DNA from 4 places in the Streptomyces sp. NPDC003035 genome. Region 1 is predicted to be linked to each of the others. Evidence: riboswitches for the same ligand, from Rfam matches in the RefSeq annotation. Region 1 holds a riboswitch; each other region holds the start of a gene.

What was found. Region 1 has a riboswitch for cyclic di-AMP ahead of ACFYV5_RS03715 (peptidoglycan DD-metalloendopeptidase family protein). Riboswitches for the same ligand answer to the same signal wherever they lie in the genome.
Region 2: linked by a shared signal. The riboswitch ahead of ACFYV5_RS30575 (transglycosylase SLT domain-containing protein) and the one ahead of ACFYV5_RS03715 (peptidoglycan DD-metalloendopeptidase family protein) in region 1 are both predicted to bind cyclic di-AMP.
Region 3: linked by a shared signal. The riboswitch ahead of ACFYV5_RS00485 (M23 family metallopeptidase) and the one ahead of ACFYV5_RS03715 (peptidoglycan DD-metalloendopeptidase family protein) in region 1 are both predicted to bind cyclic di-AMP.
Region 4: linked by a shared signal. The riboswitch ahead of ACFYV5_RS12345 (C40 family peptidase) and the one ahead of ACFYV5_RS03715 (peptidoglycan DD-metalloendopeptidase family protein) in region 1 are both predicted to bind cyclic di-AMP.

What each region holds. Positions count from the first base shown of each region.
Region 1 is NZ_JBIAPJ010000001.1:825,740-831,511, reverse strand. It holds gene ACFYV5_RS03735 (response regulator transcription factor) at 1-615, shown strand, start outside; gene ACFYV5_RS03730 (sensor histidine kinase) at 608-1,687, shown strand; gene ACFYV5_RS03725 (SIMPL domain-containing protein) at 1,912-2,748, opposite strand; gene ACFYV5_RS03720 (SGNH/GDSL hydrolase family protein) at 2,936-3,730, opposite strand; gene ACFYV5_RS03715 (peptidoglycan DD-metalloendopeptidase family protein) at 3,881-4,864, opposite strand; cyclic di-AMP (ydaO/yuaA leader) riboswitch at 4,869-5,057, opposite strand; gene ACFYV5_RS03710 (tyrosine-protein phosphatase) at 5,407-5,772, shown strand, end outside.
Region 2 is NZ_JBIAPJ010000011.1:75,379-81,150, reverse strand. It holds gene ACFYV5_RS30585 (AraC family transcriptional regulator ligand-binding domain-containing protein) at 1-1,080, opposite strand, end outside; partial or broken gene ACFYV5_RS30590 (FCD domain-containing protein) at 1-65, shown strand, start outside; gene ACFYV5_RS30580 (flavin-containing monooxygenase) at 1,151-2,725, shown strand; cyclic di-AMP (ydaO/yuaA leader) riboswitch at 3,025-3,184, shown strand; gene ACFYV5_RS30575 (transglycosylase SLT domain-containing protein) at 3,189-4,043, shown strand; partial or broken gene ACFYV5_RS30570 (phosphoribosyltransferase) at 4,153-4,800, opposite strand; gene ACFYV5_RS30565 (CapA family protein) at 4,856-5,772, opposite strand, start outside.
Region 3 is NZ_JBIAPJ010000001.1:113,976-119,747, reverse strand. It holds gene ACFYV5_RS00500 (GNAT family N-acetyltransferase) at 1-215, opposite strand, end outside; gene ACFYV5_RS00495 (HPr family phosphocarrier protein) at 393-674, shown strand; gene ACFYV5_RS00490 (GntR family transcriptional regulator) at 839-1,522, opposite strand; gene ACFYV5_RS00485 (M23 family metallopeptidase) at 1,686-2,468, opposite strand; cyclic di-AMP (ydaO/yuaA leader) riboswitch at 2,481-2,645, opposite strand; gene ACFYV5_RS00480 (M16 family metallopeptidase) at 2,846-4,213, opposite strand; gene ACFYV5_RS00475 (pitrilysin family protein) at 4,240-5,586, opposite strand.
Region 4 is NZ_JBIAPJ010000003.1:606,401-612,172, reverse strand. It holds gene ACFYV5_RS12365 (ATP-binding protein) at 1-381, shown strand, start outside; gene ACFYV5_RS12360 (serine/threonine-protein kinase) at 469-2,055, opposite strand; gene ACFYV5_RS12355 (LysR family transcriptional regulator) at 2,312-3,229, opposite strand; gene ACFYV5_RS12350 (LysE family translocator) at 3,303-3,932, shown strand; gene ACFYV5_RS12345 (C40 family peptidase) at 3,979-4,455, opposite strand; cyclic di-AMP (ydaO/yuaA leader) riboswitch at 4,459-4,656, opposite strand; gene ACFYV5_RS12340 (hypothetical protein) at 4,971-5,276, opposite strand; gene ACFYV5_RS12335 (ATP-dependent Clp protease proteolytic subunit) at 5,284-5,772, opposite strand, start outside.

The DNA of each region.
Region 1 (5,772 bases):
GGCGACGGCGACTCCGCCCTGGAACTGCTCGGCGTCCACTCCTACGACCTCGCCATCCTCGACCGCGACATCCCCGGCCCCTCCGGCGACGAGGTCGCCCGGCGCATCGTCGCCTCCGGCAGCGGCATCCCGATCCTCATGCTCACCGCCGCCGACCGGATCGACGACAAGGCGTCCGGGTTCGAGCTCGGCGCCGACGACTACCTCACCAAACCGTTCGAGCTGCGAGAGCTCGTCCTGCGGCTGAGGGCGCTCGACCGCAGGCGCGCGTACGCCCGGCCCCCGGTCCGCGAGATCGCGAACCTGCGGCTCGACCCCTTCCGCCGGGAGGTCTTCCGCGACGGACGCTACGTCGCGCTCACCCGCAAACAGTTCGCCGTGCTGGAGGTCCTCGTCGCCGCCGAGGGCGGGGTCGTCAGCGCCGAAGAGCTGCTGGAACGGGCCTGGGACGAGAACGCCGACCCCCTCACCAACGCCGTGCGCATCACCGTCTCCGCCTTGCGCAAACGGCTCGGCGAACCATGGATCATCGCCACGGTGCCGGGCGTCGGCTACCGCATCGACACCGGCCCCGACACCCCCGGCACCGCCCGCCCCGGCAGGACGCATGCGTAGACGCCCAGGGCTCAGCGCCCGATGGAAGCTCACCCTCAGCTACGCCGGGTTCCTCGCCGTCGCCGGCGCTCTCCTGCTGGCCGTGGTGTGGGTGTTCCTGCTGCGCTACGTACCCGACAACTCCCAGGGCCTTCTCGGGATCTCGCCCAACCGCTACCTCCTTGTGCGCACCTTCGCCCCCGCCGCGGCCGTGGCGATGGGCTTCCTGCTCGTGTTCGGCCTCGTCGGGGGATGGTTCCTCGCCGGCCGGATGCTCGCACCGCTCACACAGATCACGGATGCGGCGCGGACGGCCGGGAACGGGTCGCTGTCCCACCGGATCCGTATGAAGGGCCGCCAGGACGAATTCCGTGAACTCTCCGACGCGTTCGACTCGATGCTCGAACAGCTCGAGTCGCACGTCGCAGAGCAGCAGAGGTTCGCCGCGAACGCCTCCCACGAACTGCGCACCCCGCTGGCCGTCTCGCAGGCGCTGCTCGACGTCGCCCGCAAGGACCCCACGCGGGCCCGGGGCGAGCTCATCGAACGCCTGCACACGGTCAATACCCGGGCGATCGGCCTCACCGAGGCCCTCCTGCTGCTCAGCCGCAGCGACCGCCGAACCTTCACCCGAGAGAGCGTCGACCTCTCCCTCGTCGCCGAAGAGGCCGCCGAAACCCTGCTCCCCCTCGCCGAACGGCGCGGAATCACGCTCGACGTCACCGGCGGGGCGGCCCGGACCAGCGGCTCCGCGGAGCTCCTGCTGCGGATGGTGACGAACCTCGTCCAGAACGCCATCGTCCACAACCTCCCCGCCGGCGGCACTGTCACGGTCCACACCGAAGCCTGGGGCAACACGAGCGTCGTGCGGGTCGAGAACACGGGCCCTCCCCTCCCCCCGGAACTCGTACCGACCCTCACCGAACCCTTCCAGCGCGGAACGGAACGCGTACGCACGGACGAGCACGCCGGCGTCGGCCTCGGCCTGGCCATCGTGCACAGCATCGTCCGCGCCCACGACGGGACCCTCGACCTCGCCCCCCGCCCCGCCGGCGGTCTCCTCGTCACGGTCCGGCTGCCCGGCACGCCCTAGGGCCTGTCTCTTGGATCATGCCGGGCTCGCGACGCCTGGCACCCACGCTCGCTGCGTTGTCGTCAGTCGTCGATGGCCCCCTGTGCCTGGCGGCACGGGAGGTACCCCCACCGCATGGACTCTCCCCCTGCCTTCGGCGGGGGACCCCCATCCTCCGCCTTGCGATCGCACGCACCAGACGCCGCTCGCTGATCCGGCCTGATCCAAGAGACAGGCCCTAGGCGTCAGAGCAGCTGGTACACCGCCGTGACCGTCACCCGCTCCTCGATCTCGCCGGGGGCCAGGGGGACCTCCGGAGCGTCGGCCGGCATTCCGGTCGCGGTTCCGGGGCCGGGCCGTACGCTCTCGCCCTCGGTGAGCGACACGAGGCGGCCGAGTCGGTGCCCGCTGAGGCGAGCGTGCTGAGCGGCCTTGTCGTACGCGTCCTTGTGGGCGATCTCGCGCGCCGTGGCCCGCAGCGCGCTCGGGTCGGCGACGTCGAAGGAGACGCCGTTGACGCGGCCCGCGTCCCCCGTCGCGTCGGTCACCGCACCGATGACCTGGCCCGCCCTGTCGACCTCCCGGACCTTCACGGTGAAGTGCTGCGCGGCCTGATACCCCGTCACCTTGGCCTCCTGGTTCGCGGTCTGGGTGTAGACCGGCGAGAGGGACAGGCTGTGGGTACGGATGTCCCGGTCGGCGACGGACTGCTTCCGCAGCGCGGCCAGCAGCGCCTCCCCGGCGGTGCGCTGGGCGGCCACGGCGTCCTTGGCGGTCTTACGGGTCACCTCGACGCCGACCGAGAGGACCGCGAGGTCGGGCTCGGCGGCGGCCCGGCCGGTGCCGGTCACCGTGATCGTCGCCGGAGCCGTGGCGGTCGTGGCGGTCGCGGACGCGGCGGGCCCGGGGGTCAGGGCGAGGGCGGGCGCCACGCCTCCGACCGCCAGGGCGCCGAGCACCGCGCCCACGGCGAGCGCCCGGCCGAGCGGACGGGCGAGTGGACGGGCGAGTGGACGGACGGGGAACGGAGAACCGGCGGGTGGGGCCGGGAGGTGGCTGCTCGGGAGATGACTGGTCCTCACGGGCGGTCCCTTCGAGGGTCGTCGGAGCTGGGGACGACGGCCGGACCGGAAAGCCGCCCGGCGTCGCGCACATCCCAGCACCCCACGGCGCCGCCTCCCGTGCGCCACTCCTGCCCCGTCACCCGCTCAGGTCTGGACGAGAGGTCACTGCCCCGTCGGCTACGTCCCTCTGGAGACGCTGCCGCGCTCAGAGGGGCATGAGGTCCGGGCGCTTGGCCTCCACGTGGTCGCCCGAGCTCTCCCCCCGCAGGCGCCGCCCGATCCACGGCACCAGGTACTCCCTGGCCCATTGGATGTCGTCGCGGCGCACCTCCAGGGTGCCCCGGGGCGGCACCGGCGGCCAGACCTGGTCCGGGTCGGCCGGTACCTCGATGCCGAGGACCTGGGCGGCGCGCAGCGCGACCCGGGTGTGCCCCTCGGGCGAGAGGTGCAGCCGGTCGCTGTCCCAAGCACGCCTGTCCTGGACGGACTTGAGCGACCACAGGTCCAGGACCGGGCAGCCGTAGCGGTCCGCGATGGCCCGGACATGGGCCGTGTAGGTCGCGATCTTGCCGCGCAGATGGCGCAGCACGGGTACGTCCCGGGTGTCGAAGCCGGTCGTCACCATGACCGTGCCGACGGCCGAGGTCAGCTCGGCGACGGCGCGCTCGAAGCGCTCGGCGACGTCGTCGGGGTCGCTGCCGGGACGGATGATGTCGTTGCCCCCCGCGCAGAAACTCACCAGGTCCGGGGCGAGCGCCTTCGCCCTGGGGACCTGCTCCTCCACGATCTGATCGAGGAGGCGGCCGCGTACGGCCAGGTTGGCGTAACGGAATGCGTCGTGCTCCGGCAGCTGGTCGGCGAGCAGCACCGCGAAGCGGTCCGCCCAGCCGACGTACTTCCCGTCGGGCCCAGGATCGCCGACGCCCTCGGTGAAGCTGTCACCGATCGCCGCGTACGACCCGAACACGCCCATGTCTCTTGATCTCGAATCGTCTGCCACGGGAGCACATCTTTCCCTTACGCGTGTGACCTACGCGACCGTAAGGAGGGGTTGACGACAGGTGAGATACGCCACCGGTCAAGATTGCCCCAAGCCGGAATACGCCGAGGCCCGGCACACGAGTGCCGGGCCTCTCTGGCGTTGCGTGGATCAGATGCCGACGCCGTGCTGACGCAGGTAGGCCAGCGGGTCGATGTCCGAGCCGTAGCTCGGCCCGGTGCGCATCTCGAAGTGCAGGTGCGGACCGCTGGAGTTGCCGGTCGAACCGGACAGGCCGATCTGGTCGCCGCCGCCGACGCTCTGGCCGGCCGAGACGGAGAGGGAGGAGAGGTGCGCGTACTGGGAGTACGTGCCGTCCGCGTGCTGGATGACGACCTCGTTGCCGTACGAGCCGCTCCAGCCTGCGGAGTGGACGGTGCCCGCGCCGACGGCCTTCACGGAGGTGCCGGAGGAGGCGATGAAGTCGACACCGGTGTGGTAGCCGGAGGACCACATGGAGCCGGAGGCGCGGTACGGCGTGGAGACGCCGCCGGAGACCGGGGCGACCCAGCCGGAGGACGCGGCCTGCGCGGGGGCGGCCGGGGCGGCCTGGGTGGACTCCACCGTGCTGCGCTCGGTGGAGCGCGAGCTGCGGGACTCGGCCGAAGCGGAGGAGGACTTCTCCGCCTTGGGCGCGGCCTTCGGGGCGGCCTTGGGGGCTGCCTTCGGGGCTGCCTTCGGGGCGGCGGCCTTGGGCGCGGGCGCCTTGGCCGTCGACTTGGCGCCGAGGGTGAGCTTCATGCCGGGGAGGATCAGCGAGGGGTTCTCGCCGACGACCTGGCGGTTGTCCTGGTAGAGCTTCTTCCAGCCGCCGGCCAGGTGGTGCTCGGCCGCGATCTTGGACAGGTAGTCGCCGGGGACGACGGAGTACGTCTTCGGCTTGGCGGCGGGAGCGGCCGGGGCGGCGGCCGGAGCCGCGGCGACGGCGGCGACGGCCTGCTCGGGCGTCACGACCGGGGCGCCCTTGTCGGCGGCGTGGGCTCCGGTCGCACCGAGGAGCGGCAGGGCGACGACGGCGCCACCGGTGCCGGCGGCGACGAATCCGCGCGTGATCGGGTTGACCTTGGGACGGCGATGCTTACCCTTCGCGGGCATGGCGAATTCCTCTCCGTCGCCTGCGAGGTGAGCTGTCGGGTTCGAACTGGAGATGTTCGGCCGCGTTCTCACGCGGCTTCACCCCGAGCCGTCCGGATCGACCGGTGCGGCGTACTTACCTGGGTCCCCCGCTCCTGCCATACGTGGGTGGGTGCGGATTCCGGACGGTGGCAGGATTCGGCGGTCCGACCGGATTGACGGTGACCGTAGACGAGCGGGGCCGACCCGAACAAGCCACCGTTTTTCTTTCGCATTCACCGCCTTGCCATTCACGCCGAATTCCGGTCACCCTCCGTGGATACCGGAACCCTGATTTCCTTTTCCGGTAAGGGGATTGGCCGGAATGATCAGGCACGGTCCGTGACCTTTATGACGCTGCTCACGCGCCGGATCCCATCTCCCCTGCAATCAGGGCGCGTTATATCGAAGGAGTCAATTCGGACAGAACACCCATTCCTCTACCCGGGGGTGTGCGGAGCCGACCCCACCCGGGATGATTGCCTCAGGAACCGATTCCGATCCGCCAACCTTCAGGAGCACTCGTGACGCAGCAGCTGCCGCAGGTCCCGTCGACCGAACCCGAGCTGGCCGGGGTACGCAACTTCCGGGACGTGGGCGGCCTGCCGACCGTGGACGGCCGATCGGTGCGCTTCGGGCGCCTCTTCCGCAGCGGCCACCTCGCGCACGCCACCGAGGAGGACGCGGCCTTCCTCTCCACCCTCGGGCTGCACACGATCTTCGACTTCCGCAACCTGGCGGACCGGAAGGTCGAGGGCCTGGACATCGAGCTCCCCGGTGTACGAAATGTGAACATACCGCTCAACGACCCGGCCGACGGCAAGGAGTTCTGGAAGCTGGTCAGCACCGGCGAGCTGGAGCAGCTGCGCGCCGCCCTGGGCGACGGCAAG
Region 2 (5,772 bases), on a different contig from region 1:
CGCGGGACGACTCCCGTACGGGGCGGGCAGCGGCGCCGCCCGCTCCGCGCGGCCCCTCCCGGTGAGGCCGGCCTCCGCGGGGAGGCCGTGCCGTCGGGCTTCCTTCGGGGTCGTGCCCCACCATCTGCGGCAGCAGCGGTTGAGGGCGGACTGCTCGGAGAGGGCGAGGAGGCCCGCGATCTGTCCGAAGGGGAGGTCGGTGGCGGTGAGGTAGCGCCGGGCGGCGCGGCGGCGTTCCTCGTCGAGGAGGGCGGCGAACGTGGTGTGCCGCTCCGCGAGCCTGCGCTGGAGCGTGCGGGGGTGAAGGCTCAGCAGGTCGGCGACGGTCGTGACGGTGGGCGTCGAGGTGCCCAGCGACTGGCGGACGGCCGCGCGCACGCGGGTGGGGAGGTCGGGGCTCCCGCCGGGGGTGTGCTCGGCGAGGAACGCGACGGCCAGATCGCGCAGATGGGTGTCGCCGCCGGTGAGCGGGCGGCTTTCGAGGGTGTGGGGCACGCGCAGCAGGGCGGCGGGCCGGCCCGTGCGCACGGGTACGCCGTAGAACTCCTCGTACGCGGACAGGGGCGCGGCCGGGACGTGCGGGAGCTCGACCGTGCGCAGCCCGTAGGGGCCGGTCAGGAACGTGATCGAGCGGTGGATGAAGCCGAGGCTCAGGTCCATCGCCTGCGGCGGGAACTCCCGTCCGGGCGCGGCGCCGAGGCCGAGCGCGACGATCCCCGGTGTTCCGTACGGATCCGGTTCGAGACCGAGCCGCATGGATTCGGTGTGGACGAAGAGATAGCGGACGGTGCAGGCGAGGGCGTCGCCGAGGGTGGGCGAGTTCTGGATGGCGAGGGCCAGGGCGCCGAGCATTCCGAGGTCCTGACGGGACGCCATCCGCAGACCGAGGTCGGGGCAGGCGAGGTCGGCGGCGGCGAGCTCCAGGACCGTGGCCATGGCCTCGTCCTCGACCAGCAGGTCGTCGGAGTCGAGGGCCGCGAGGGGCAGATTCACCCTTCGTACGAAGTCCTCGGCGTCCCCGCCGAGCTCGGCGACGGTCGCGCGGAAGCCCCGGAGCCCGGCCGATCTGATCACTGGCATGTCGCCCAGGGTCAAGAATCTGTCGTACGGAGTCAATTCTTGCTCCGTGTTGCTTCCGACACTAGGAACCATGACGACGAGCTCCGGAACACCGTCCGCGCCCTCCGCTCCGACAGCGCCTGCCACGCCTCCCCTGCCCGAGCACATCGATGTCGTGGTCGTCGGCGCCGGCCTCTCCGGCGTCGGTGCCGGGTACCGGCTCCAGACCGAGTGCCCCGACCGTTCGTACGCGATCTTCGAGGCCCGGCAGGCCATGGGCGGAACATGGGACCTGTTCCGCTATCCCGGGGTGCGCTCCGATTCGGACATGTTCACGCTCGGATATCCGTTCAAGCCCTGGCGGGACTCCAAGGTGCTCGCCGACGGCGCGTCCATCCTCGGCTACATCAAGGAGACGGCGGCCGAGTTCGGTATCGACCGGCACATCCACTACGGCACGCGCGTGCTGGCCGCCGACTGGTCGTCCGTGACGGCCCGATGGACCCTCACGCTGGAGCGTACCGACGCGCACGGCGCGGTCACGCGGCAGACGCTGACCTGCGACTTCCTCTATACGTGCGCGGGTTACTACAACTACGAGCGAGGGCATTCCCCGGAGTTCCCGGGGATCGGTTCGTACGAGGGAGAGGTCGTCCACCCCCAGTTCTGGCCCGAGGCCCTCGACCACACCGGCAAGCGCGTCGTCGTCATCGGCAGCGGCGCGACCGCGGTCACCCTGGTGCCCGCCATGGCCGGGCGGGCCGCGCACGTCACGATGCTGCAGCGCAGCCCCACCTGGATCAGCTCGCTGCCGTCGAGGGACGTGGTGGCCGATGCCGTGCGGGCGGTCCTGCCGGCGAACGCGGCGCACCGGGTGGTCCGGACGAAGAACATCCTGTTCACCATCGGGGTGTACCAGTTCTGCCGCCGCGCGCCGAAGACGGCACGGCGCGTCCTGAGCGGGCTGAACCAGCGTGTCCTGCGGGACAAGGGGCTGATCCGCGAGCATCTGACGCCCCGCTACGACCCCTGGGACCAGCGGCTCTGTGCCGTCCCCGACGCCGACCTCTTCCACGCGCTCAAGAAGGGGGAGGCAGAGATCGTCACCGACCGCGTCGACCGTTTCGTCCCCGAGGGGATCCGGCTGGCGTCGGGCCGTGTGCTGGAGGCGGACGTCGTGGTGACGGCCACCGGCCTGGAACTGCTGGCCTTCGGCGGAATCGAGCCGACGGTGGACGGCCGGCCGGTGAAGCTGTCGGAGCAGTTCGTGTGGCGGGGGACGATGCTCACCTCCGTTCCCAACTTCGCCTTCTGCGTCGGCTACACGAACGCCTCCTGGACGCTGCGCGCCGACCTCACCTCGCGCCTCGTGTGCAAGGTGCTCAACCACATGGGCGGCAGGCGGTACGCGGCGGTGGTGCCGAAGCCGGAGGGTCCGCTGCGCGAGCGCCCTCTGCTCGACCTGGCGGCGGGATACGTCCGGCGCTCGATCGACGCCTTCCCGCGCCAGGGCGACCGGGGCCCGTGGAAGGTCCGCCAGAACTACGTCCTGGACGCGGCGACCACGATGCGCACGAACCTGGACCGCACGCTGGCACCGACCCCGCTGGCGCGGGTGCTCGCGGCGCGTCACGGCGAGACGGGTGCCGCGAGCGTCTCCGGCTGACGTACGACCACAGTTCCGGCCAAAACGGATACAAGGGGTTTTTAGCGCCCCTTGTATCCCTTTTCTCAACTCGGCTGAATTTACCGTAATGACCGATATGGCGCTGCGGTGACATGAATCACGCCGGGGTCGAGGTGATCTCTCGACCCCGGCCGTTCCCTTTCCTTTCAAGGAAGTTCGGCGCGGTGGGGGTGGCGAAGAACCTCTCCCGGAATTCCCCACGAACGCGACGTCTTGTTTCTGTCGACATTTCTCGCCTACGGTCACCTCGACCCGGACGGATCGCCGAATCCTGCCACCGTCCGAAAATGCCGATCATTCACCCGAAGGCAGGAGCGGGGGACCCACTATTCGCCGGTCCGGATTCTCCGGAGCGGCTCGGGGTGAAGTCGCACACGTGCGGCCGGGCATCTCCAGCCCGAACCCGACAGCTCACCCCGCAGGCGCCGGAGAGGAATGCATCATGCCCGCACACGGTAAGCACCGGCGCCCCAAGAGACGTCCCTTGACCCGCGGAATCGCCCTCGCGAGCACGGGTGGTGCCGCGCTGGCCCTGCCCCTGGTCGGCACGGCCACCGCGCACGCGACGCCCGGCACGGCACCCGAGACCGCCCCCGCCGGAAAGACCGTCTTCAGCGCTCCGGCGAAGATCGCGGAATCGATTCCCGCCGCGAAGAACGCCCCCGCCAAGACCTATAAGGTCGTTCGCGGCGACTCCCTTTCGTTGATCGCGCAGGAGCAGAGTGTGCAGGGCGGCTGGAAGGCCCTGTACCGAGCGAATCGCAGCATTGTGGGTGACAACCCGTCACTTATCCATCCGGGCCTGGAACTGACGCTCCGCGGGAAATCCGCCGCGGCTCCCAAGAAGCCCGCGTCCCCGGCCAGTAAGGACGCCGACCGGGCCGACCGCTCGCAGCAGCGGAGCGCCACCCCGGCCAAGGCGGCTCCCGCGAAGCCGGCCCCGGCGAAGGCCGCACCCGCGGCCGCCAAGAGCTACACCAACGACCTCGACGGCTGGATCCGCGAATCGCTGGACGTCATGGCGCAGTACGGCATCCCCGGTACGTACGAGGGCATCCACCGCAACATCATGCGCGAGTCCTCGGGCAACCCGCAGGCCATCAACCTCTGGGACTCGAACGCCGCCAAGGGCACCCCGTCCAAGGGGCTCCTGCAGGTCATCGAGCCGACCTTCCTGGCGTACCACGTGCCCGGCACCTCGATGGACCTCTTCGACCCCATCGCCAACATCACCGCGGCCTGCAACTACGCCGCGGACCGCTACGGCTCCATCGACAACGTCAACGGACCCTACTGATCGCCGGCGCGTCACTCGGGCGAAGCCCCGGCCCCCTCTCGGGGCCGGGGCTTCGCCGTCCGGCCTCGGGCCGCGCGGCCATGACGCGAGGGCGTCAGGGACGGCCGGGGCTCGATCCGCGCGCGGTACGGTTGCGCTCCAGGCAGGCGATGACCTCCTCGTCCGGGGTCTGCGAGAAGTCCTGGTAGAACTGGCCGATCGCGTAGAAGACCTCCGGCTCGTACACGCTGACCGTCTCGTCGGCCTCCCCGCCGATCCGCTCCGGCCAGCCCTGCGGCGCGACCGGCACGGCGAGGACGATCCGCGCGGCTCCCCGTGCGCGCACGACCCGGCAGGCGGCCAGCGCCGTGGCGCCCGTCGCCAGGCCGTCGTCGACCACCACGGCCGTGCGGCCGTCGAGGCGGGCCGGGCTCAGCGTCCCGCGATAGCGCTGGGCCCGCTGCCGCAGCAGCTCCCCCTCCCGCTCCTCGACGGCGGCGAGGTCACGGTCGGAGACGCCGGTCTCGGCCAGCACGCGCGCGTTGACGACCCGCACGCCGCCCTCCCCGATGGCGCCCATGGCGAGTTCCGGCTGGAAGGGCACCCCCAGTTTGCGTACGAGACAGACGTCCAGGGGCGCCCCGAGGGCGTCGGCGACGTGTTCGGCGACCGGCACGCCGCCGCGCGGAAGCCCCAGGACCACGACGTCGTGGCCCTTGAGATGGTCCAGGCGGGCGGCGAGTCGCCGTCCGGCGTCCGTACGGTCGGTGAAGTACATGTCCCGCTCGTCTCCCTGGTCGGAGCGTGCGCGCGGCCGGTGCCGAGTGCGGCCCCTAGGCGGGGCGCGCGACGAGGGTTCCGTCCTGGTCGAGGGTGACCTGCGCGCCGTAGGGCCGGCTCGTCCGGCCGAGAACGTCGTGGAGCCACCGCGCATCCCGGCCGGGGGCGTGCTCCAGCCGCATGCGCCGGGCCCGCAGAGGAATGATGCGCACCTCCTGGAGTCCGCCGTCTTCGGGCCTCACCGACGCGATGTACAGCAGCCGCAGGTCGTCGCGGTACTGCTCGTAGCCGGTGATGCCCTCGTAGTCGTTGATCAGGTCGCCGCAGCCGTGGAGGACGAGTCTGCCCCGGTACACCTCCACGGGCCGGGGATGGTGTGAGGAGTGCCCGTGGACGATGTCGGCTCCGCTGTCGATCAGGGCGTGGGCGAAGTCGACGTCGGCGCGCGAGAGGGCGTAGCCCCAGTTCGAGCCCCAGTGGACCGAGACCACGACGATGTCGCCCGGGCTCTTGGTCTCCCGTATCCGGGCGGCGAGGCGCTTCGCGGTGGTGTCGGCGGGTCCGGCGGCGAAGTGGACGCCCCCGAGCTCGGCCGTGGCGGCCCAGTGGCGAGGGATGCCGCTGGAGGCCATGCCCAGGGCGTGGACGACGAGCCGTCCGCCCCCGGGGAGGCCGACGACGGCGGGCCGCCCGGCCTCCTCGGCGTTCCGGCCCGCTCCGGCCGTGCGCAGTCCCCCACCGGCGAGGGCGGCGAGGGTGTCGTCGAGCCCGCCGCGGCCCAGGTCCAGGACGTGGTTGTTGGCCAGGACGCAGACGTCGGGGCGGACGGCCGTCAGGCTCGGCAGGTTCTCCGGGTGCATCCGGTAGTGGACGGCCTTGCCGGGAGCGAACGCGTCGTGCGTGGTGACGGCCGTCTCCAGGTTGGTGAGCCGCACGTCGGGCGCGGCGGCGTCGAGGGCGTCGAGCGCGA
Region 3 (5,772 bases), 710 kb from region 1:
ACGTCCTTGGCGGAGAGCCGCGGGTAGGGCGCGAAGAAGCGGTAGTACTTCGACTCGTCCGAGACCTGTTCGTAGAAGCTGACGAGCCGGTCGGCGTCGTCGACGGTGATGGGCCTGATGCGCGCCGTGCCGCCGTCGCGGAGGACCACATCCGCCTCCCAGTGGGCGGGGTAGGCGTGTTCCGGTTGCTCCGGCCGTTCCGACGCGCTCTGCATGGGCCAAGCGTACGGCCGGGGTCCGACAGTGGCACCGGTCGTGTGGCGTCTGCGCGCCGGGCAGGGTAGGGAGGACCCATCAGCCCCTGCCGCAGGGGCCGCAGGTCGGCCACGAGCACCCCGCGACCCGTGAGAGACTGGTCTAGACAACCCGCTTGAGACTTGAAGGGCAACACCATGGCTGAGCGCCGCGTCAACGTCGGCTGGGCCGAGGGCCTGCACGCCCGCCCCGCCTCCATCTTCGTCCGTGCCGCCACGGCCTCCGGCGTCCCCGTGACGATCGCCAAGGCCGATGGCAACCCGGTGAACGCCGCGTCGATGCTCGCGGTGCTCGGTCTGGGCGCGCAGGGCGGCGAGGAGATCGTGCTCGCTTCGGACGCCGATGGCGCCGAGGCCGCTCTGGACCGTCTGGCGAAGCTGGTTGCCGAGGGACTCGACGAGCTTCCCGAGACCGTCTGACCGTCCGACCGAATTCCGGTTTCCGATGGAGCCGCGCACGCCGAAATGACGGCGGGCGCGGCTCCATTGTTTTCCCCACCGGTCCGGCTTGTCGTTCCCGCTGGAATTCAGAGCAGCACGAAGAAAGCCCGTCGAATTCCTATTCTTTGTATACGGCCCGCGTGTTAATTCCGGACGTTCACGGTGTTGACGACGTGTTGCGAAGCCCTCACACGCCCGCGCTCGACGCGCTTCAACCGGTGCTGCGCCAGGGAGCGCTCCGCGTGCAGCGCGGTCAGGGCGCGGGCCCGTTCCGCGTCGCCGCGCGCCACCGCGTCCACGATCGCCCCGTGCTCGGCCCACGCCTCGACGGGCTGGGCCGCCGGCTCGACCGCGTACATCCAGGCGATCTTGTGCCGGAGCTGGGTGAGCAGCGCCGTGAGCGCCGGGCTGCCGGAGGCCTGCGCCAGCGTCTCGTGGAACCAGCCGCCGAGCGAGCGCAGATCCTCGCCCTGCCCGCGCCTGGCCCTCTCCTGACCCAGCCTGACCAGGCCGCGCAGCACCTTGAGGTGCGCCTCGGTACGGCGCTGGGCGGCGCGGGCGGCACCGAGCGGCTCGAGCAGCGCCCGTACGTCCAGCAGGTCCGCCGCCTCCTGCTCGGTGGGCTCGGCGACATGGGCGCCCGCGTGGCGGCGGGTGATCACGAAGCCCTCGGACTCCAGGGTGCGCAGGGCCTCGCGGACCGGAACGCGGGAGACTCCGTAGCGGCGGGCCAGCTGTTCCTCGGTCAGCCGGCTGCCGCACGCGAAGACACCGGAGACGATGTCGTCCCGGATCGCCGTGCATACCGAGTGCGCGGGAATGCGCATGTTCGACCTCCGCTTTGATCCGCGCGAAACCGGTTCGCCGCGACTCTATTGCAGCAGAGCACTATTTCCGATGGGTCTCCGGGAAGCATGGATATCTTTTGGCCAGCAAAAAGCCCCGGCTCAGTACGAGCCGGGGCTTTTCTGACGTGCTGTGAGTCTGCGGTCAGACGTTCACGCCGCGGGCGCGCAGATACGCGACCGGGTTGATGTCGGAGCCGTACTCGGCGCTGGTGCGCGCCTCGAAGTGGAGGTGCGGGCCGGTCGAGTTGCCGGTCGAGCCGGAGAGGCCTATCTGCTGGCCCGGGGTGACCGACTGGCCGACCGAGACGCTGATGGCCGACAGGTGACCGTACTGGGTGTACGTGCCGTCGTTCATCCGGATGACGATGTTGTTGCCGTACGCGCCACCCCAGCCGGCCTCCACGACGGTGCCGGATCCGACGGAGACGACCCGGCTGCCGGAGGCGGCACGGAAGTCGACGCCGGAGTGGCTGCCGGAGGACCAGAGCGACCCACCGGCCTGGTAGCCGGTGGTCACGTACGAGCCGGCTATGGGGAGCTGGAAGGAGTTCAGGCGCTTGCGCTCGGCCTCACGGGCGGCGCGCTCCTTGGCCTCGCGGATCTCCTTGGCGCGGGCCTCGGCCTTGCGCTTCGCCTCGGCCTTGGCGCGGGCGGCGGCCTCGGCGCGCTCCCGGGCCTCGACGGCCTCGCGCTCCTGGGCGGCGGCCTGGGCGTCGATCGTGTCGGCGAGGTCGTCGACGGCGACGATCTGGGTCAGGCCGGTGTCCTCGGGAGAGGGGGCGTCCGCGTCGACGGCGAGCGCCGGGGAGGCGAGGGTGCCGATGACGCCGGTGGTGGCGAGTGTCGCGATGCCGGCGATGCCCGCGCTGCGGCGCGCCAGACGGCTCGGACCACGATGCTTCCCGGTGGCACGGGTGAACGCCATGTAGTGGCTGATCCTTTCCTTCCTTCTCGCCTACCGGGTTAGCTGACGGGTTCGGAGCAGGAAGGTCTCCTACGGGCTCCTCCGCACGGATGCGAAGGCGTCCGATTCACCCCAGGGACTTCATGGGTCCCCGGCTCCCCAGGCTCGCGCCTGACGGGGACTCGGCGATGACTGTCCGATGCCGCGGGCGCGGCGGATGCAACTGGCGAACAGCCGGACCGACGCTAAGCGGACCGTCTTTCAATCAGCAAACAGACACGGCTGTTTGTAAGACATGCCACAGGGCATACAGCCACCGTCTTCCGCAATACGGACATAGGGAAGGACCCCGACGTACCGTGACGTCGGGGTCCTCCTAGGGTGCTCGGTCGCCTCGATCAGCCGGTGACGACGGTCACTTCGCCGATGCCGAGGGCGCGCACCGGCTCCTCGATCTGCGCCGCGTCACCGACGAGCACGGTGACCAGACGGTCCACCGGGAAGGCGTTGACGACGGCCGCCGTCGCCTCCACCGTGCCGGTCTCGGCCAGGCGGGCGTACAACTGCGCCTGGAAATCGTCCGGAAGGTGCTGCTCGACCTGGTCGGCGAGCGTTCCGGCGACGGAGGCGGCCGTCTCGTACTTCAGCGGCGCCACGCCCACCAGGTTCTGCACGGCCACATCGCGCTCGGCGTCCGTCAGACCCTCCGCGGCGAGGGTGCGCAGCACCTTCCACAGGTCGTCAAGTGCCGGGCCGGTGTTGGGGGTGTCGACCGACCCGCTGATGGCGAGCATCGAGGCGCCGTTGCCCCGGCCGTCGGAGCGCAGCACCTGGCCGAAGGCCCGCACGCCGTACGTGTAGCCCTTCTCCTCCCGCAGGACGCGGTCCAGACGGGAGGTGAGGGTGCCGCCGAGGCAGTACGTGCCGAGGACCTGGGCCGGCCAGACGCGGTCGTGCCGGTCGGCGCCCACGCGCCCGATGAGCAGCTGGGTCTGGACGGCGCCCGGCCGGTCCACGATCACCACGCGGCCGGTGTCGTCGGCCGTGATCGGCGGAACGGGACGCGGCTCGGCGGCGTTCCCCGTCCACGCGCCCAGCGTCTCGGCGAGGACCTTGTCCAGGTCCACGTCGGTCAGGTCGCCGACGACCACGGCGGTGGCCGTGGAGGGCCGCACATACGCCTCGTAGAAGGCGCGCACGGCGGCGGCGTCGATCGCCGCCACCGTCTCCTCGGTGCCCTGGCGCGGCCGGGACATGCGCGAGGCGGCCGGGAACAGCTCCTTGGAGAGCTGCTTGGCCGCCCGGCGGGCGGGGTTGGCCGTCTCGTGCGGGATCTCGTCGAGCCGGTTGCGCACCAGGCGCTCGACCTCGGTGTCGAGGAAGGCCGGCGCGATCAGCGCCTCGGAGAGCAGGCCGAGCGCCTTGGGCAGCCGGGAGACGGGGACCTCCAGGGAGACCCGTACGCCCGGGTGGTCGGCGTGCGCGTCGAGCGTGGCGCCGCAGCGCTCCAGCTCGGCCGCGAACTCCTCGGCGGAGTGCTTGTCCGTACCCTCGGAGAGGGCACGGGCCATGATCGTGGCCACGCCGTCCAGGCCCTCGGGCTCGGCGTCCAGCGGGGCGTCGAGGAAGACCTCGACGGCCACCACCTGCTGGCCGGGACGGTGGCAGTGCAGCACCGTCAGGCCGTTGTCCAGCGCTCCGCGGTCCGGGGCCGGGAAGGCCCAGGGCTTCGCGGTGCCCGGGTCCGGCTGCGGGTGGAACGTCATGCTCGTCAAAGACGCGGCAGCGTCGGTCACTGGTCCGCTCCCTCTTCCTCGTCGCTGTCGCTCTGTTCGGTACCGATCGGCTCGTAGACGAGCACCGCGCGGTTGTCCGGGCGCAGCCGGGCCTTGGCGACCGCCTGCACCTCCTCGGCGGTGACGTCCAGGACCCGGTGCACGGCGGTGAGGGCGAGCTGCGGGTCACCGAACAGGACCGCGAAGCGGCACAGTTCGTCGGCGCGGCCCGCGACCGTGCCGAGCCGGTCCAGCCACTCGCGCTCCAACTGGGCCTGGGCGCGCTCCATCTCCTCGGGCGTCGGCCCTTCGGCGGCGAACCGGGCCAGCTCCTCGTCGACGGCGGCCTCGATCCGGGGCACCTCGACCCCGCCGGACGTCTTGACGTCCAGCCAGCCGAGCGAGGGCGCGCCGGCCAGGCGCAGCAGCCCGAAGCCGGCGGCCACCGCCGTGCGGTCGCGGCGGACCAGGCGGTTGTGCAGCCGCGAGGACTCGCCGCCGCCGAGGACGGTCAGGGCCAGGTCGGCGGCGTCGCACTCGCGCGTGCCGTCGTGCGGGAGCCGGTAGGCGGCCATCAGCGCGCGGGCCGGGACCTCCTCCTCGACGACCTCGCGCAGCTGCTCCCCGATGGTGTCGGGCAGCGTGCCGTCGCGCGGCGGCAGCTTGCCGTCGTGGGACGGGATGGAGCCGAAGTACTTCTCGATCCAGGCCAGCGTCTGCTGGGGATCGATGTCGCCGACGACCGACAGCACCGCGTTGTTCGGCGCGTAGTACGTCCGGAAGAAGGACCGCGCGTCCTCGAGGGTGGCCGCGTCCAGGTCGGCCATGGAGCCGATCGGCGTGTGGTGGTACGGGTGGCCCTCGGGGTACGCGAGGGCGGTCAGCTTCTCGAAGGCGGTGCCGTACGGCACGTTGTCGTACCGCTGACGGCGCTCGTTCTTCACGACGTCCCGCTGGTTCTCCATGGACTCGTCGTCCAGGGCCGCGAGCAGCGAGCCCATGCGGTCCGCCTCCAGCCAGAGCGCGAGCTCCAGCTGGTGGGTGGGCATGGTCTCGAAGTAGTTGGTGCGCTCGAAGCTCGTCGTGCCGTTGAGCGAGCCACCCGCGCCCTGCACCAGCTCGAAGTGGCCGTTGCCGTGGACCTGCTTCGAGCCCTGGAACATGAGGTGCTCGAAGAGGTGGGCAAGGCCGGTGCGGCCCTCGACCTCGTGGCGCGAGCCGACGTCGTACCAGAGGCAGACCGCGGCGACCGGGGTCAGGTGGTCCTCGGAGAGCACCACCCGCAGGCCGTTGGCCAGCCGGTGCTCGGTCGCTGTCAGGCCGCCGGAGCCGGCCTCTGCCGTGGCCGTGTGACCCATGGGCATGTACGTCCCTTCGATCGCGATATGGAAAAGTCCTGCCACCCTATGCAAGCGCACTGACACCTGGCGAAGTTCCCGCTGGTTCCCCACGTCCCTCTTCCGGGTCGCGCGGACGTCGCGTACGGCTGACGCGGGGCTCACCGACGGCTGACACAGGGCTCGTGCACGGCAGTCGCGGGGCTCCCGCAC
Region 4 (5,772 bases), on a different contig from region 1:
GTCGCCGAGGTCCTGACCGGCTGGGGGCTCGCGGAGGCGGGCGACACCGCCGACACGGTCCGGCTGATCGTCTCGGAGCTGGCCACCAACGCCGTCCAGCACACGTTCGGACAGTCCCCCACCTTCACCGTCGAGGTCCGGCTGGAGCGCGAGGAGCAGCTGCACATCGGGGTCACCGACAGTCATCCTCGCTGGCCCAAGCGGCTTCCGGCGGCGGTGCAGCAGGACAACGGGCGGGGGATGGTCATCATCCGCTTCCTGGCGGCGGAGGCGGGCGGCCGCCTCTCGGTCACCCCGACCGACGACGGCGGCAAGACGGTCTGGATCAACCTCCCCTGGACCGCCTCCCCGAACCGGGGAGTGGCCTCGGCCGCACTCTAGGGGGTGTGCCGGCTGGGGCGCCCACCGCAAGCGGCGAGGCAGGGCCGGCGGACTGCATGCGGCTGACCCTGCGGCTCGCATCGGACCCTAGGAGGCTCGCCAGACCGTCATGTCCACGGTCATAAAGCTGGACCCGCTCTTCGGCAGGGCGGTCGACTTCGTCTGGACGACGAACAGCGCGATGTCTCCGGAGGGGTGCTTGATGCAGATCTCGCTGCCGGCTGCCGCCATGACCAGCGGGAGGCTGCGGCTCTCGGCGGCGGTGAGGGCGCTGCGGCACTCGTCGAGGGAGGCCCCCGGCTCTCCGTAGTACAGGGTGATCAGGCTGGTGTCGCTCTCCAGCGCGCAGGACTCTTCGCAGACGAAGCGGATGTCCCCCTTGCGGTCCTTGCGCGCGACGGGCTCCCTCATGTCCAAGGAGTTCTTCTCGTCCAGCCACTGGAAGGCGTACGGGACGGCCCGGGGCGCCTTGGGCGCGTTCGAAGAGGGGCGCGACGCCCCTGGTGTCCGGCCGCCGTCCTCCGAGCCCGAGACCGACGCCGAATGCGACGCCGTCGGACCAGGCGTCTTGGACGCGGACACCTGACGGTCGCGGAGCCGGTCCGCAGCGTCCATGATCGTCCATGTCAGACCTGTCAGGAGGAGGGCTCCCGCCGCGACGGCGGCGGCAGTGATGAGCGCGGTGTGCCACCTGCGGGCCCGCCGCTCGGCCGGCCCCGCCGGCTTCGGCCGTGGGACCAGCGGCAGCGTGTGCACCGGGGTGGGATCGGGGACCGGAGCCGGAACCGTACGCGCCGGCCCCATGACCTCCCGCCAGACGGCCGGACCCGCCCCTGCCTCGGCGTCCCGGCCGAGTCGTTGCCGGCACCACTCGACGACCTCCGCCGGCGTGGCCCGCTCCTCCGGATCGGCGGCCAGGCATCGGGCGATCAGCGGGCGGAGCTGGGTGGGAAGCCGGGACAGGTCGGGTTCGGAGTGCACGATGCGGTACAGCACGCTGACCGAGGGGCCGTCGCCGTACAGCGGCTCGCCCAGTGCCGCGAAGGCTGCCGTCTGACCGAGCGCGAAGACGTCTGTCGCCGCCGTGAGTTCGCCCGCCGACGCCTGCTCGGGAGCCATGTACGAGGGCGTGCCGATGGCGGTGCCCGTTGCTGTGTGCGAGGTGACGTCAGAGGCGAGGGAGATGCCGAAGTCGATCACCCGCGGCCCGTCGGCGGCCAGCAGCACGTTCGACGGCTTCAGGTCCCGGTGCACGATTCCCGCACCGTGGATGGCCTGGAGCGCCTCGGCGACGCCCGCCATCAGCCACAGCACTGCCGGCACCGGCAGAGGTCCACGCCGGGCGACCGCCTCGGCCAGGGACGGCCCGGGCACGTAGAGCGTCGCCAGCCAGGGCGGTACGCCGTCCGCGTCGGCGTCGATCAGTTCGGCGGTGTACGCGCCCCGGACTCGTCGGGCTGCTTTGATCTCCCGGCGGAACCGCTGCCGGAAGGTCGCGTCGTCGGCCAGCTCCGGCCGTACGACCTTGATCGCCACCGGTCGGCCGCCCGGTGTGTGCGACAGGTAGACCCGGCCCATGCCGCCCGCCCCGAGCCGAGCGGCGAGGCGATAACCCGCCACCACGGACGGATCGTCCGCCTGCAGTGGTGGGAACACCTCAGTCGCGTTGTCCATCTGCACTTGTCCCCCCCCTGAAACCCTTGATCAGCCGCTCAGTTGGCCGATGGCAGCAGCGTAGGCGGGAGGGCGTCAGCACCCACCGTCAGGGCGGGCGGCCTGCACAGCGTGGCTCTGGGGTGGCTGGGCAGCGTGACGGGCCCGGGGTCCGCCCGGGGTGGCCGTGATGTTACGCCGTACGCCGATCTGCCGCGTGGCTCGTAGCCGGTACGGCACCGGCACACGTACGGCACCGGCACGTACGCGCTCCGGCTTACTGCACGTGCGCGCCCCGGGCGAAGCCGGCGCGCAGCAGTGCCCGCAGTGACCGCGCCGCCGGGCCCGATTGCTCTCCGCGGTGCGCCACCGAGATCGTCCGGCGGAACGACGTCGGCTCCAACGTCCGTACGCCGAGCGGCGACGACGCCATCGCGGCGACCATCTCCGGCACCACCGCCACTCCGAGCCCCGCGCTGACGAGCGCGCACACCAGCGCGTAGCCCGGCGTCCGGCAGACGACCGACGGGGTCGCGCCGGCCCGGGCGAGGGCGCCCTCCACACCCCGCCTCGGCGGATGGTCCGGTGCGCTGCTGATCAACGGCTGACCGGCGAGCTCCGCGATCGGCAGCCGGCCCGAGCCCTCCGCCAGCACATGGCCCGGGGCCGTGACCAGGACCAACTCCTCGACGAGCAGGGGCTCCAGTACGACACCCGGCGGCAGCGGGGCGGACTCCGCGGGTTCGTAGGCGTGGGTGAGCGCCAGATCGGCCTGGCCCTCCGCCACCGCGACCACCCCGCCAGGCGGCTCGTACTCGGCGACCGTCAGCTCCACGTCCGGGTGGGCCCGGCGGAACGCGCTGAGGACCGGTGGCAGCAGATGGATGCCCACCGTGGTGAAGGTGCCCACCCGCAGTCGCCCGCCGGAGAGCCCGCTGAGCTGCGCCAGCTCGTGACGCGCCCGCTCCATCTCGTCGAGGACCCGGCGCGCCCGGGTGACGAGCAGTTCACCGGCGGGCGTCAGCCGGGCGCCCCGGTGATGCCGGACGAGCAGCGCGGCCCCCGCCTCCCGCTCCAGCTTGGCGAGCTGCTGGGAGAGCGCGGGCGCGGTGTAGCCGAGCCGGGCGGCGGCCCGGGTGATCGAGCCGTCCTCGGCGACGGCCACCAGCGCCGCGAGCCGCACCAGATCCTGCATAAAGGATTCCTTTGGGCAGACCCACAAGATTGCCAGTACACACTAAAGGCTCCCGGCAGGCACGCTGAGGGGCATGGACGGACAGCTGATCGCCTTCATCGGGGTCGCGGCGGGCATGGTGGCCATGCCGGGCGCGGACTTCGCCGTCGTCGTACGCAGTGCTCTCGCCTCCCGGCGGGCCGGGGTGGCCTCGGCCGTCGGCGTGGCGGGCGGCCTTCTGGTGCACACCGCCCTCGCGGTGGCGGGGCTCGCGGCCGTACTGCTCGCCGTGCCCTCGCTCTACCGGGTCCTGCAGATCGCCGGTGGCGCCTATGTGCTGTACCTCGGCGTCCAGGCGCTGCGGGGCGCGCTGCGGGCGACGGGCGAGCCGCCGGCCGACCGCGCGGGGGAGGCGAAGGTGTCCCGCGCGCTGCGCCAGGGGTTCCTGGCGAACGTGCTGAACCCGAAGGCGCCGGTGCTGTTCCTGAGCCTGCTGCCGCAGTTCGTGCCGGAGGGCGTCGCGGTCGTGCCGCGCACGCTGCTCCTCGCGTCGATCGTGGTGCTGCTGGCCCTGCTCTGGTTCCCCCTGGTGGCCGTTCTGGTGGACCGGCTCGGCCACTGGCTGCGCCGACCGCGCACGGCGAGGACCGTGCAGGGGGTGACGGGCGGCGCGCTCGCCGCCCTGGGCCTGACCCTTCTGTCGGCTCCCCTCGCGGGGAACTGAGCCGGCTGTGGAGGGGGTGCGGCGGCGCCACCACACCCCCCGGCGGTCATCGGACCCGGCCGTAATAGACCTTGGACGACCAGATCCTGTCGAGCTTCACCCAGGAACCCTGCTTCGGCGAGTGCCAGATCTTGTTGCTCCCGGCGTAGATGCCCACGTGGTAGACCCTTCCACCCGAGTGGAAGAAGACCAGGTCCCCCCGCTGCCTGCTGGAGGCGGAGATGTGTCGGGTCTTGTTGTACTGCTGCTGCGCGGTACGGGGCAGCGACTTGCCCGCCTTCTTGTACGAGTAGAGCGTGAGCCCCGAGCAGTCGAACCGGTTCGGCCCGGACGCTCCGTACTTGTAGGGCGATCCCTTCTTCGAGGCCGCGATGTTCAGCGCCTTGCCGGCGTACGAGGTCGCGGCCTGGGCCTCCGAGGTGACACCTGGGGCCAGCATCGTGCCGCCGACGGCGGCGAGGGTGAGAGCCGAGACGGCTCCGGCCCGGGACAGCAGGGACGGGACATGAATCTGCGCAGTCATGCGCAACCCTTCGTCAGCCGCCTGTGAAGGATGACCTGTCGGGTTCGGGCTGGCGAAGTCGCCCGGCCGCGGCTGCGGCTTCACCCCGAGGAACGGCCCCACTGGGCGGCCGTCCCGTACTGCTCGGGTCCTCCACTCCTGCCGATCCACTCCTGTCGACCAGACATCCGGGACGGCGGCAGGACTCGGCGTCCGCCCGGACCGCCCCGCCGCGGTGGCGGGGGCTTGTCGTCGTGAGGGATCTTGACCCACTTTCAGGGCGAAATCCGAGCTGAAACGACACTATGTGAGGCTGCTCACGACTGATCCATTTGGGTGGACAGATATGTTTATTGACTCCGCGGGGTTTGGCCGACGAGGCTCGCACCAGCGACGGAACGCCCGATTCCACCAGATGTGTACACCTGCTGCGCAACTCACCCCGCACATAAGTCGATTCGTCGACTACGCCGAACGGGGGAGGGTTTCTGCCGCCACGATGCCCCGAGTGGACCTCGACACGACACGCGGATGTGTCAACTCGCGGATGTTCCCGGCACGGTGACCCGCTCCGCGCGGCGCTCCCCGTCCAACGTCCGCAGCGCACGGGCCAATGTCTCCGCGTGCACCTCGCTCTCGCCGCGTCCGTGCATCACCGTCAGCGCCTCGCGCAGCGCGGTCGCCCGCCCCACCAGGGCCTGTGCCGCGCGCAGCGCCCCATAGGTATGCGATGCCCTGGATGGATTGATGCGTCCCAGCAGATCGACGACATCGAGGTAGGCGTCGACGAACTCGCCCTCGGCGCGCGTCAGGGCGGGCAGTGGCGGCGGCTCGGGAACCATCTCCCGCTCACCTCGCCCCGGCGCCGCCGGACGCCGCGCGGTTCTGGACGACGTGATCCACCAGACCGTACGCGGTCGCGGCCGAGGCGTCGAGAACGGTGACGCGGTCGATGTCGGCGTCGATCCGCTCACGGCTCCGGCCGGTGTGGGTCGCCAGCATCCCGGCCACCATCGCGCGCAGACGGAGCAATTCCCTTGCCTGGATGTCGAGATCGCTGAGCTGCCCCCGCAACGGCTCGTCCGTCGTGGGCTGCTGGAGCACGACCCGCGCGCCGGGCAGTGCGAGCCGCTTCCCGGGCGCTCCGGCCGCGAGGAGCACGGCCGCGGTGGAGGCCGCCTGGCCGAGGCAGGTGGTCTCCACGTCGCAGGTGACGACCTGCATCGTGTCGTAGATCGCGGACATGGCGCTGAGGGAACCGCCGGGGGAGTTGATGTAGAGCGAGATGTCCCGGTCCGGGTCGGCGTACTCGAGGTGCAGCAGCTGGGCGATGACGTC